Methanolacinia paynteri: one gene and its partner. The protein of the gene in region 2 binds, or shares a complex with, the protein of the main gene of each other region. Links are inferred from orthologs where the notes say so. Each region holds a gene or a part of one and is shown on either strand. Other genes may lie near its edges.

Region 1 (4,976 bases), on a different replicon or contig from region 2:
TCTGTCTTTTTATCAATAACCGGGAGGGATAAACCAGTAGGTTTACCGAGTGGTTCTTTCACTTCGTCAATTGCAGTCCCTGCTTCGCTATCAACTACAGGAACCGGATTCTCTGTGCAAAGATTCTCGTCACTGGTAGTTGCAACCTCTTCAGGGAGTACCGTTTCTGCATCTCCCTCAAGCAGATCTTCGGGAAACTTAGCTTCTTCCTCGGGCAGGAACTGCTTTCTCTTCCTTTTCAGGCTTCTTCCGCCCATAAAGAACCTGTAAACCGAATAAATGGCGAGCAGGAATATCGGCAGTTCATAGAGAATGAAAAGCAGAATATACACATAAGGCGGTCCGCCAAGCCTCTGCTCCTCGTGCATCGCAAGCCAGTGCTCAATGGCAGTCTGCCAGCCGGTCATGAGCATCTCCGGAACTGCTCCGAACGATGAGTAAAATACCGCCATTATTCCGACGGCAATTATAACTGTACATGCGAGATCACGGATCCAGAGGCGCGGGAGTTTCCATTTACCCGAGTATACAAGATAAAGGAGAAACACCGCAAATATCAGGACCACTATCGGCATATTCTCCTTGCATGACATCCCGAATCCGACGCCTGCTCCGGCTATCAGGGCATAACGCAGTTTCCCTTTCTCGATATAATACAATGCGGCAACCAGAATAACGAGAGTGAAAAATACCACAAATATATCATTCCTGAGGAAACGCGAGAAATATACCAGATCGGGTGATATTGCAAAGAATACGGCTGCAACAATTGCCTGGATACGATTAAGATAGCCAAGCCTGTATACAGGGTACACGAACAGACATAACGTGCTTCCCAAAATTGCGGGAATCAGCCTGGCTGTAAACTCACTGGCGCCTAAAAATGAAAAGACACCGGCAGTGACGTAATACAGGAAAGGCCCGTGATAGACAGGATCGTAGCTGTATTCCCCAAGAGTAAGAAGCCTGTATGAAAACCACGAGTGAATGGCCTCATCATGATGGAGGAGCTTCAGATCCAAAAACGCAAGCCTGAAAAGCAGGCTTACTAAAAATATCAGAACAAGAGTCCTCTCAAAAGTAAAAAATCCTTTAAATTGAGAGGTTAATTCTGCGGCTCTCAAGTGCCGCCTCCTGTTTAGTTCTCGAGAACTATCTCAATGCCGATGTCCTTGGGGACCTGAATGCGCATCAGCTGCCTGAGTGCACGCTCGTCTGCATCGAGATCAATTAGTCTCTTGTGAACACGCATCTGCCAGCGATCCCATGTAGCCGTTCCCTCACCGTCGGGGCTCTTGCGAATGGGTACAACCAGCTTCTTTGTGGGAAGAGGTACCGGACCTGCTAAGTTTACGCCTGTTCTTTCAGCTATCTCTTTAATACGGTCGCAAACCATTTCGACTTTTTCAAAGTCGGTTCCGGAAAGACGAATTCTTGCTTTTTGCATTTTTGGTCACCAAAAAAAATATTGAGAACCGGATTATCTCATATCTTTGAGGTCAATGTCTATACACATACCGGCTGCAATTGTCGAACCCATATCACGGATTGCGAACCTTCCGAGCTGTGGGATGTCCTTGAACTTCTCGATGACGAGAGGCTGGACCGGGCGCAGCTTGACGATTGCCGCATCTCCTGCCTTCAGGAATGTGGGGTTCTCTTCCTTGACCTGACCTGTGCGCGGGTCAAGCTTCTTCTGGAGTTCAACGAATGTGCATGCAACCTGTGCAGTGTGGCAGTGGAATACAGGGGTGTATCCGACTGTAATTGCACTCGGGTGCTGGAGAACAACGATCTGTGCTGTGAATTCCTCTGCAACCGACGGGGGCTTTTCCTCAGGACCGCAAACATCTCCACGGCGGATATCGTTCTTTCCAATACCACGGACGTTGAAACCGACGTTGTCGCCGGGCTTTGCCTCGGGGATTTCCTCGTGGTGCATCTCGATTGACTTTACCTCACCGGCTTTGTTTGCGGGCATGAATGAAACCTTCATTCCCTTCTTCATGATACCGGTTTCAATACGTCCGACGGGGACTGTTCCGATACCCGAGATCGAGTATACGTCCTGGATCGGAAGACGGAACGGAAGGTCTACGGGGATCTCCGGGGGCTGAAGCATGTTGAGTGCCTCAAGAAGATCGGGACCGCTGTACCAGGGTGTGTTTGCAGACTTCGTCGCAATGTTGTCGCCTACGAACGAGGACATGGGGATGAACGGAACGTTTGCGGGGTTGAATCCGACCATCTTGATAAGATCGCTGATCTGCTGCTTGACTTCCTCATAGCGCTTTTCGTCGTATTTTACTGCATCCATCTTGTTGATACCAACGATAAGCTGGTTGATACCAAGTGTCTTGGAAAGGAAAACGTGCTCCTTTGTCTGCTCCATTGCACCGTCAGGTGCTGCTACAATAAGGAGAGCTGCATCTGCCTGGGATGCACCTGTGATCATGTTCTTGATAAAGTCACGGTGACCAGGGCAGTCTACGATTGTAAAATAGTACTTGTCGGTGTCGAACCTCTTGTGAGCGATATCGATAGTAATACCACGCTCACGCTCTTCTTTGAGGTTGTCCATAACCCATGCAAACTCAAAGGACCCCTTTCCTTTTGATTCCGCTTCCTTACGGTAGTTCTCAATGATGTGCGCAGGCACAGCACCGGTCTCAAACAGTAAACGACCCACAGTTGTGGATTTTCCGTGATCGATGTGCCCGACCACGGCCAGATTCATGTGTGGCTTGTCTGATGCCATAATCATAACCTCAAATTTATTGATTACTCAAATTCGTCCAATCGCTTGGGTACGAGTATCTTATATATGGAAACCAGCCATATAAAAGATTTCGTTGTGTACTACCTGAGCGGATAATTGATCAAAACGACGTAAAAAAGAGATATTTATCTTGATTTAAGTAAGAGGTTTGTAAGAGATGAAATCGCTTGAGATGAAAAAAGACGAGAAGGGTAGTCAGGCGTCCGTAAAATGTCAAAATGAGGATGTTTCCGTCTACAGCCACTGCGCCTACTGCAAATTCTGCGAAGGTGTGATTGTGAACAAGAGAAAAGTCAAAGCGCCGCAGAAGTCCAAGATGGACGGGATCCAAAAAGGCCTTACTCCGGACGAAGAACTCATGGCAGCGCACATGATGTTCATGACTCTAATCAGGGACGGCACCGCAATCGTATGCGCAGATGAAAACGATGAAGGATTTACATCCCTCTATTCATACTAAAATAAGATATTACTCCTTTTTCAGAAGTTCGGGAAGCACATCGTTTTTGAAGGAATCGAACTTAATGTCTTCAAGCTGATCCGAGAGAAGTCTGCCGGACCATGCACGCCTGTATACCCAGTATACCAGCCGGTCAATGATATTTACGACATCGTCCTCGTTATCGACCTCTGCAAGGACGCGCCCCATCTGGGGGTGTCTTCCTCTTCGTCCGCCGACCGTGATGATATAATATTTCTTCTGGATATCAACAAGCTGGAACGGGCAGGAAGTGACGCATACGCCGCATTCGAGACATTTTTCCTTGTCGACTCTGGCCTCGCCGCCGATTACACTGATAGCTTCCTCCTTGCAGTATTCGCTGCACTGACCGCACCCTGTACAAAGGCCTGGTGTCCGGTGCGGCGAGACCCTCGTAGTTATTCCGATCTCGTTTAAGACAGGACTGGTGCATGCATAAGAGCAGGCGGAGATCGAGATCCTGATCTTCACCGGCATCTCTTTTCCGAAGAGCTTCTCATCGAGCCTTTTTGCAAGACCAATTGAATCGGAATTTGCAAACTTGCATCTCTCGGTACCGGGACATGCCACGATATTTACGACCTCGTCCTTTTCCGATCCGAGAGGCGTCCCGTTCTCCGCAAGCGCCTCCTTTATCTCTTCCAGTCTTGTGTGGTGGATATGAGGGATCTCCAGGGTCTGCCGTGTCGTGAGGTGTACTTCATTCTGGCCGAATCTTTCTGCAATCTCTGCGATACCACGCATCTTTTCAACAGACAATATACCGGCAGGCGTCCGCAGCCGTATTGTACAGAGATCACCATTTCTTTCGGTGATTACACCGCCTAATGTATGAACCCCGTAATACAGTTCACTCATGAGTATAATAGAGGGACTTTGCAGTTTATTAAGAAAATGTTTCAGACAGCGAGTGCCAGTGCAGCGATAACCGCCATCCGGGTGATCTCGCCGGAAGCGCCGTCGACATCGCCGTTAACACCGCCGAACAGCCTTGTTGCGGCAAAATAAACGAAAGCAATAGATACTGCAGTGGCAATTACCACAGCTGAAAACTCCCTGACGGAAAAGGGCATCAGGATTACCGGGATGCATATCAAAAACGCCGGAATGACATAGTATTTCTTCCCGAACGAGCGGACATACGAATGAATTCCTTCCCGCAGGGGCTCTCCGAATGCAATCATAGCAACCTGAGAGAATTTTGCGCAGACCTCGGCAACAATCAGTGCCGCAGGCATTGCGGGCAACGCGGAAAGACCGCTATAGGTCATTAATATCACGACCATGGCGAGACCGACACCTCCCGCACCCACGTTCTGATCTGTCAGGGCTTTGATTCGTTTTTCGCGGCTTCCGTGTGCCATGAGACCGTCGCCGAAATCCAGGAGGCCGTCAAGATGATTGAAACCGTAAAGGATCAAAAGGACAGCAATCGAAGCGGCGGCGGCAAACGGCGTACTGCCAAGAAGGATCGCGACCCCTGCAGCTATGCACCCGGTAAGATAGCCTACGAGCGGCATCAGGTAATAACGTCTCGCATAATAGTCGAAGTCCACGTTATTGCCTACAGGGAGTATCGTGCAGAACCCGAACGTTGCCGCTATCGATCTGAAAAAACCCTTCATCTGAATATTATTTATTGGAAGGGTAGTGTAAAAAAGGGCTTCTGTCCGGTCGAAAAAAGAGATTGAAAATTCTCCTACTTTTTTGCAGCCC
Region 2 (5,217 bases):
TAGAGAAGGTCGTCGAATACAGCTTCAGCCTTCTTTCGTGCCGTCGGGCTGATCCCGATCGCGTCCATTACAAGAGACGCCGCTTCGAGCAGCCCGTCCTTTCCGTCGACTCCTCCCTCTTCGATCTCAATGCTGAGTTTTTTTGCGGGAAAGAAGCTGTCATCTGATTCCTCTACAGAAAAAGTGAAACTCCTGCAGCTCTCAAGACCTGATATGGCTTCGGCGGTCCTGCGGAGCGGCTCCTCATCTCCCGTGAGACCCACAAGCGCAGAGATGAGCATATCTCCTGCTATGCCTGCCAGCCGGGCGTCAATTACAAGGCATTTCATATTATGTCTCTGTCTCTTACGGGAACGGTTCGTTTATCCTGTCGTAGATCTGTTTTGCAACCGCAACGACCTCCATCGCCTTCTCTTTTCCGCCGGGGATAGCGCTCGTGAGATATGCACCTTTCTGGGAGTCCTTTGCAACATTCTTCGGGTCTCCGCCGAGCAGTGCTCCCGTTGCGGCGGGGATGGTGATGTTCAATATCGTGTGGCCGACATACTGGAGCTCCTGCGAAAGGACGGAGCCCGCGAAGATAACCGTTCCCATATCGGGATCGTCTCTTCCCTTGCCGTCGACGACGTATTCGGGGATCACCTTTGCGGCGAAGTTGTCGATCTTGTAGTCCTTACCGTTGACCGTCGCCTCGAAGCAGATGTTCGCGTCGAACGCCCAGAACTTCTTCGTGAAGTTGTCGGTTCTCCTTCCCTGGGGCGTTATGGATGTGAAGCGAACCTTTATGTCCTTGCCAGTGAATCCCGAGAGAACCTGCGATCCTCTCTCTTCGACATATGCCTTCCTTTCGTCGTCGAGCTGCCGTGCAACCTCTTCGACCGTCTTTCCGGCTTTCAGCATCTCGTAGGATTTTACGGCCCGCCTGTAGACCGCCCTCTGCTTAACGTCCTCGCTTGCAAGCAGGCATGCAGTCGATACGCTTCCCCTTGTGACATCCTCGGCTTTTCTCGCGATTGTGTTCAGCGAGCAGAGTGCATATTCGGGATCGATGAACGAGTTCATCTTGTACTCCCTGATGTCGTCGGCTGTCTTGTAGACGTCACCCTTGTATTTTATCAGCATCCGTATCGCGGGCATACAGTCGCCGAGGACATGGCCCAGCGGTGCGTTCACCGGCCCTCCGGAGAAGCCCGCACCCATAGTCGCGGCTTCCTGGAACCCGGCAAACACCTCGTCGAGCGCCATCGAGCCCACGACCGAAGGGCCGCCGATATCCTTTAGGATAAGGCCGAAGTCGCCTATCACGCGTGCGGTGTCGTACTCTTCGTTCGTTCCCCTGACATGGATCTTGGCTGGGATACCGGCTGCATCCATCGCACCTTTACCTGCCATGTACGCGGAATCGGTCCCGGTGAACGTTCCGTATTCTTCTCCGAGGGCGGCGTCCGAATGGATCATTTCGAGAGTGATTGCCGAACCGATAAAAGCGGGCCATAGCGGGTATGCATAGATCCCCGCCCCGTGCATGCTCTTAATCATCGCCTCGGTTCCGACCTTCGCCGCATTGTAGGCAAGTTCGGGGAAGTTGTAGTCCTCGCCGAGGGCGCTGTGGCCGTACATCGCACCGCCGGATACGAAGGGCGGAAGCACTGATCCGTCCACCCGTGTCAGTTTCTTATCCACGAGCTCCTCGTAGATTGCCATGTATGCGGGGAATGCTGGAATCTTATGCGTGAATTTGCCTGTAATCAGCGAGATCGCACTTGTTCTCGGCACTCCTGCGTGAATCCTCGCAATGGCACCGAGCTTCCTGTTCCCGAGCGGGACGCCCGATCTCGCACAAGATCCTGTAAAGTAGGCGAACGCAGCAGCAAGCAGTGCGGCATTTTCCGGTGTTGCTCCGGCGAGCTTTGCACTGTTTATCGCCTTCTCCATCACCATATCCAGCGGAAGGGTAGCAACAGAAGCGTCGACGAGAGTCATCCTATCGAGAAGCTCCATATCCGGAGCACCGTACGGGCAGAATATATCCTCCGCTATCGAATTAGATATAGCATAGGCGGAAATTACAAGCGAACCGTGCCCTTTTACAGCCGCTTCGAGTTTGTCGTTCGTCATATAGGCCGGCTTGAATGAAACCGCCTGGCTTACTGAATTGAGGACTCTTTCTCTCTCCAGATCTGTCATTTTAGATTACCTCCATTATTGCACCAAGGTTTTTAACCCTGAACAAGGGCTTGTTCTTAAAACAGATATAGATATTGCAACTGGCAGCATGTTAGGTTAAATTAAGGCCGTATATTCGCCGATGGTAATTAAATCAGGTTTACCGGCCGGTTATGTCCCGGCAATAAATCAAAAAAAGTATTTTAGTTAAGTGTAAGTGAGACAATCTCGGCGCTCTGAACACCCTCGATTGAAGCGAGTGCTGCCTCAGCTTCGTCGGCAGCTCCTGCAGTTCCATCGGGAATGACGATTGCGACTTTGATTGCTACAAGACCGAATCCGATAGGATCTTCGACGATATCCTGTGTTCCCGGATACTTCACCTTTATTGCCTTCTTGAGTCCCTCAAGATCGACATCGGGAGATTCGGGCATCACTTTGAGGATTACCGCTACATCACCCATTGCTTATGGCCCCTGGAATCCGCATTTGCATTCGTATGGTACGCTCTGGTGCCTGCATTTGTGGCAGCGGTAGATAACCTCGCGGCACTTTGGGCACTCGAATTTTGTCCAGCCCGGCTCTGAAAGAGGGGCCTTGCATGATGTGCATTTTTCTGTTGGCATAAAATATCACCTGAAAATTATCTTATTATTTCAACCCGGGGAGTCTTAAACACTTCTGATGACGACCGTTCCCCCGACCTCTTCGCCGTTGAAGAATCGTTCTGCGGTAATCCCGTCGTTTGCGTTTATAACCGTCGTATGAATCCTGTTCTCCAGGACATACGGTACAAGGCACGGGTCGCATTCAGGGTAGCTTCCGGGGGAAGAGACGATATCCAGCGTTCTCCCGCCGGCGGACAGACCTTCGGTGGATTTGAGCAGTATCAGCGGGCATCCCAGTCTTCCCGCGGCCCATGCCGCAATCGTATCGGATGTAACATTCCACGAGTGCGGAAGCGGGTCCTCCTCTCTCAGGCAGGAATACGGGAGCAGGACGCAGACCCCGGTCCTGCGGACGAGTTCATCCTGCACGGCCAGGCCGAGGGAATGGAGGTAGCAGCCGTACTGCTCCATCGCGAGTATAGCCATCCAGTGAGAGGATTCATCATCGAGTTCCATCTCTCTGACTGAATCCGCGAAACAGCCGCCGCCGGGAACTATCGTTATGTTCCTCTTTGATTGTACGAGGATATCGATGAGTCGCGGGGCGTGCTCCATCAGGCTTCCGCCGAGTTTCACGACAAAATGATCGCTTTCCGGTATCCTGACCATCCGGATAAAGGTTTCATTGTGCTGCATCTTATCGTTTTGCAGAGATGGGATATTCTGAATTTATTTGATACATTTTTTTATGCCGGCATGGGTAAATCAAGTGACTATGAATAGATATCCCTCAGTAACATCGTCGGCAACCCCTCGCCACGGGCCGCTAAGCAGGCCCGTGGATCGGCCCCGACCTCGGGGCCTCTTCATGCGATAGACTGCTCAGGGGATAGGCGAGTATCCCCTGAGCATAAAGATGCAGTAAACTCCTGACACGTTCTGAACGGTTTTCTCTGGAAAAAACTCTATAATAATGCTCGGAGTAGATGTATGCGGAATGTGGATATCTGTCAAACGTTCATGAAACAAAGGTTTCTAAAAGGTTTCGACCGGATCTCCAAGCAAAAATAAATTAACAGCTCTGGGGACCCTTGCCGGTCCCCTGGGCGTGCCGTAGGGAGATTATCTTAGGGCAAGGCCCCCTGGGAGGGGCCGTCCGGCGGCCTGGCCGCCGGTGCCGGGGTTGCCGGAGAAAAACATGAGACAGCAAAGAGCTAAAAAGTTTATTGGAATTTGGGTAGGGGATCTAAAAGGTCCAGACCTTGATTTTTCACCAAAATTTTTTCGTTACCTGTAAATAATGAAAGGCGAAAAGATCTCATTTATGGGTATAAGGGGGGCTGTTTTTGCAATTATCCTGTTTGTATTTTTCTGCACCGTATCCGTTTCCGCCGGATTCGTAGTCTCCGAGTTTTGTCCCGACACATGGCTCTCAGGCGAGGGAGACGAATACTTCGTTATCAGCGGATCAGGGGATCTCACCGGTTATTATGTCACCGACAATGAGGGGAGCGCCAGGTTTCCTGACAACACGGTATCCCGCGGCAGCGTGATTGTGGCGCAGAAGGCTGTGGATTATGAATCCGTTCAAGGGGAGAAACCGGACTTCGAGATATATAACTCCGACCCGCAGGTCCCCGACATGGTAAGGACCGGAACACTGAAGATGGCGAACAGCGGCGACGAACTTATCCTCAAAAGAGGGGTTGCGGTAATACAGGAGGTCGCATGGCCCGGAGATGTTGTCTCCGGAGAGGGCAGGGTTCATGTATATTCGGACGGGGTATGGGACGAGAGGCCGTATTATATCGGGCAGTCCCGGTTCGAACCTGAGACGTTCTATGATGTTTCCGTAACCGTATTCGCCGCCCCCGACTGTTCCTACGCGAAGCTGAAGGATTTCATAGAGAACTCGAAGTCGTCCCTTGATATAAACGTGTACGAGTTCACCGGTACCTCGATCGCAGGTCTTCTCGCCGAAGCATCCGGGAGGGGCGTAGATGTCGATGTACTTGTGGAAGGCTCGCCTGTCGGCGGAGTGTCGGATGAAGAGAAGAATGTCTGTTCGATTCTCGGTTCCGCAGGAATCCCTGTTCTATCGATGGCGACTGAGAACGGGGTGTTTCATGCCCCTTACAGGTACGATCATGCGAAATACGTTATATCCGACGATTCACTTGTCCTTGTAGCGAGTGAAAACTTCGGCGAGACCGGGTATCCCTCATCCGGTACGGGGGGAAACCGCGGGTGGGGTGTGGTAGCAGAAAGTCCTGCTCTTGCCTCATATTTCGAAGATGTATTCGACCGGGATTCCAACGGGGGCTGGATCACGGAGATGACGGGGACAAACGGAGTGGGATCATATTCAGTCGCCGAAGCTGGAACGGGAAAGTTCCTGCCTGAATCATTTGAAGGTGCGACTGTTACTCCGGTGATATCTCCT

Evidence for each region.
Region 1: the proteins of METPAY_RS02070 (region 2) and tuf are in contact, whole or in part, in a crystal structure (PDB 7CSL), measured with the Pyrococcus horikoshii proteins. The link is inferred for Methanolacinia paynteri from one-to-one orthologs. Residues at the interface, in WP_010884146.1 of Pyrococcus horikoshii: Phe4, Leu6, Val7, Val9, Arg11, Met13, Pro14, Thr15, Asp16, Pro17, Leu38, Ala39, Lys40, Glu44, Pro45, Ile46, Ala47, Phe48, Gly49, Leu50, Tyr56, Leu58, Arg60, Asp61, Glu62, Glu63, Tyr65, Ser66, Phe67, Asp68; in WP_010885563.1 of Pyrococcus horikoshii: Val16, Lys20, Ser21, Lys62, Arg65, Glu66, Arg67, Gly68, Val73, Ala74, His75, Ile88, Asp89, Ala90, Pro91, Gly92, His93, Asp95, Phe96, Lys98, Asn99, Gly103, Ala104, Asp227, Val228, Tyr229, Ile231, Val234, Val237, Val239.

Annotation. Positions count from the first base shown.
Region 1 is NZ_KN360934.1:111,628-116,603, reverse strand. Bases 620-3,619 are described here. They hold tuf (translation elongation factor EF-1 subunit alpha), read right to left. Parts: upstream 2,759-3,619; coding sequence 1,481-2,758; downstream 620-1,480. Other genes in these bases: METPAY_RS09050 (4Fe-4S binding protein), read right to left, coding at 3,249-3,619; METPAY_RS09055 (hypothetical protein), read left to right, coding at 2,937-3,239; rpsJ (30S ribosomal protein S10), read right to left, coding at 1,139-1,447; METPAY_RS09070 (flippase activity-associated protein Agl23), read right to left, coding at 620-1,124. In the rest of the region: more of METPAY_RS09070, read right to left, coding at 1-619; more of METPAY_RS09050, read right to left, coding at 3,620-4,118; cobS (adenosylcobinamide-GDP ribazoletransferase), read right to left, coding at 4,160-4,885; METPAY_RS14725 (methyltransferase domain-containing protein), read right to left, coding at 4,960-4,976. UniProt on the Methanocaldococcus jannaschii protein: GTP hydrolase that promotes the GTP-dependent binding of aminoacyl-tRNA to the A-site of ribosomes during protein biosynthesis.
Region 2 is NZ_KN360925.1:48,774-53,990, reverse strand. Bases 1,001-3,739 are described here. They hold METPAY_RS02070 (elongation factor 1-beta), read right to left. Parts: upstream 2,631-3,739; coding sequence 2,370-2,630; downstream 1,001-2,369. Other genes in these bases: METPAY_RS02065 (amino acid kinase family protein), read right to left, coding at 2,838-3,470; METPAY_RS14550 (zinc finger domain-containing protein), read right to left, coding at 2,634-2,792; METPAY_RS02075 (hypothetical protein), read right to left, coding at 1,001-2,187. In the rest of the region: nickel pincer cofactor biosynthesis protein LarC, read right to left, coding at 1-329; more of METPAY_RS02075, read right to left, coding at 346-1,000; METPAY_RS02060 (phospholipase D-like domain-containing protein), read left to right, coding at 4,075-5,217. UniProt on the Methanocaldococcus jannaschii protein: Promotes the exchange of GDP for GTP in EF-1-alpha/GDP, thus allowing the regeneration of EF-1-alpha/GTP that could then be used to form the ternary complex EF-1-alpha/GTP/AAtRNA.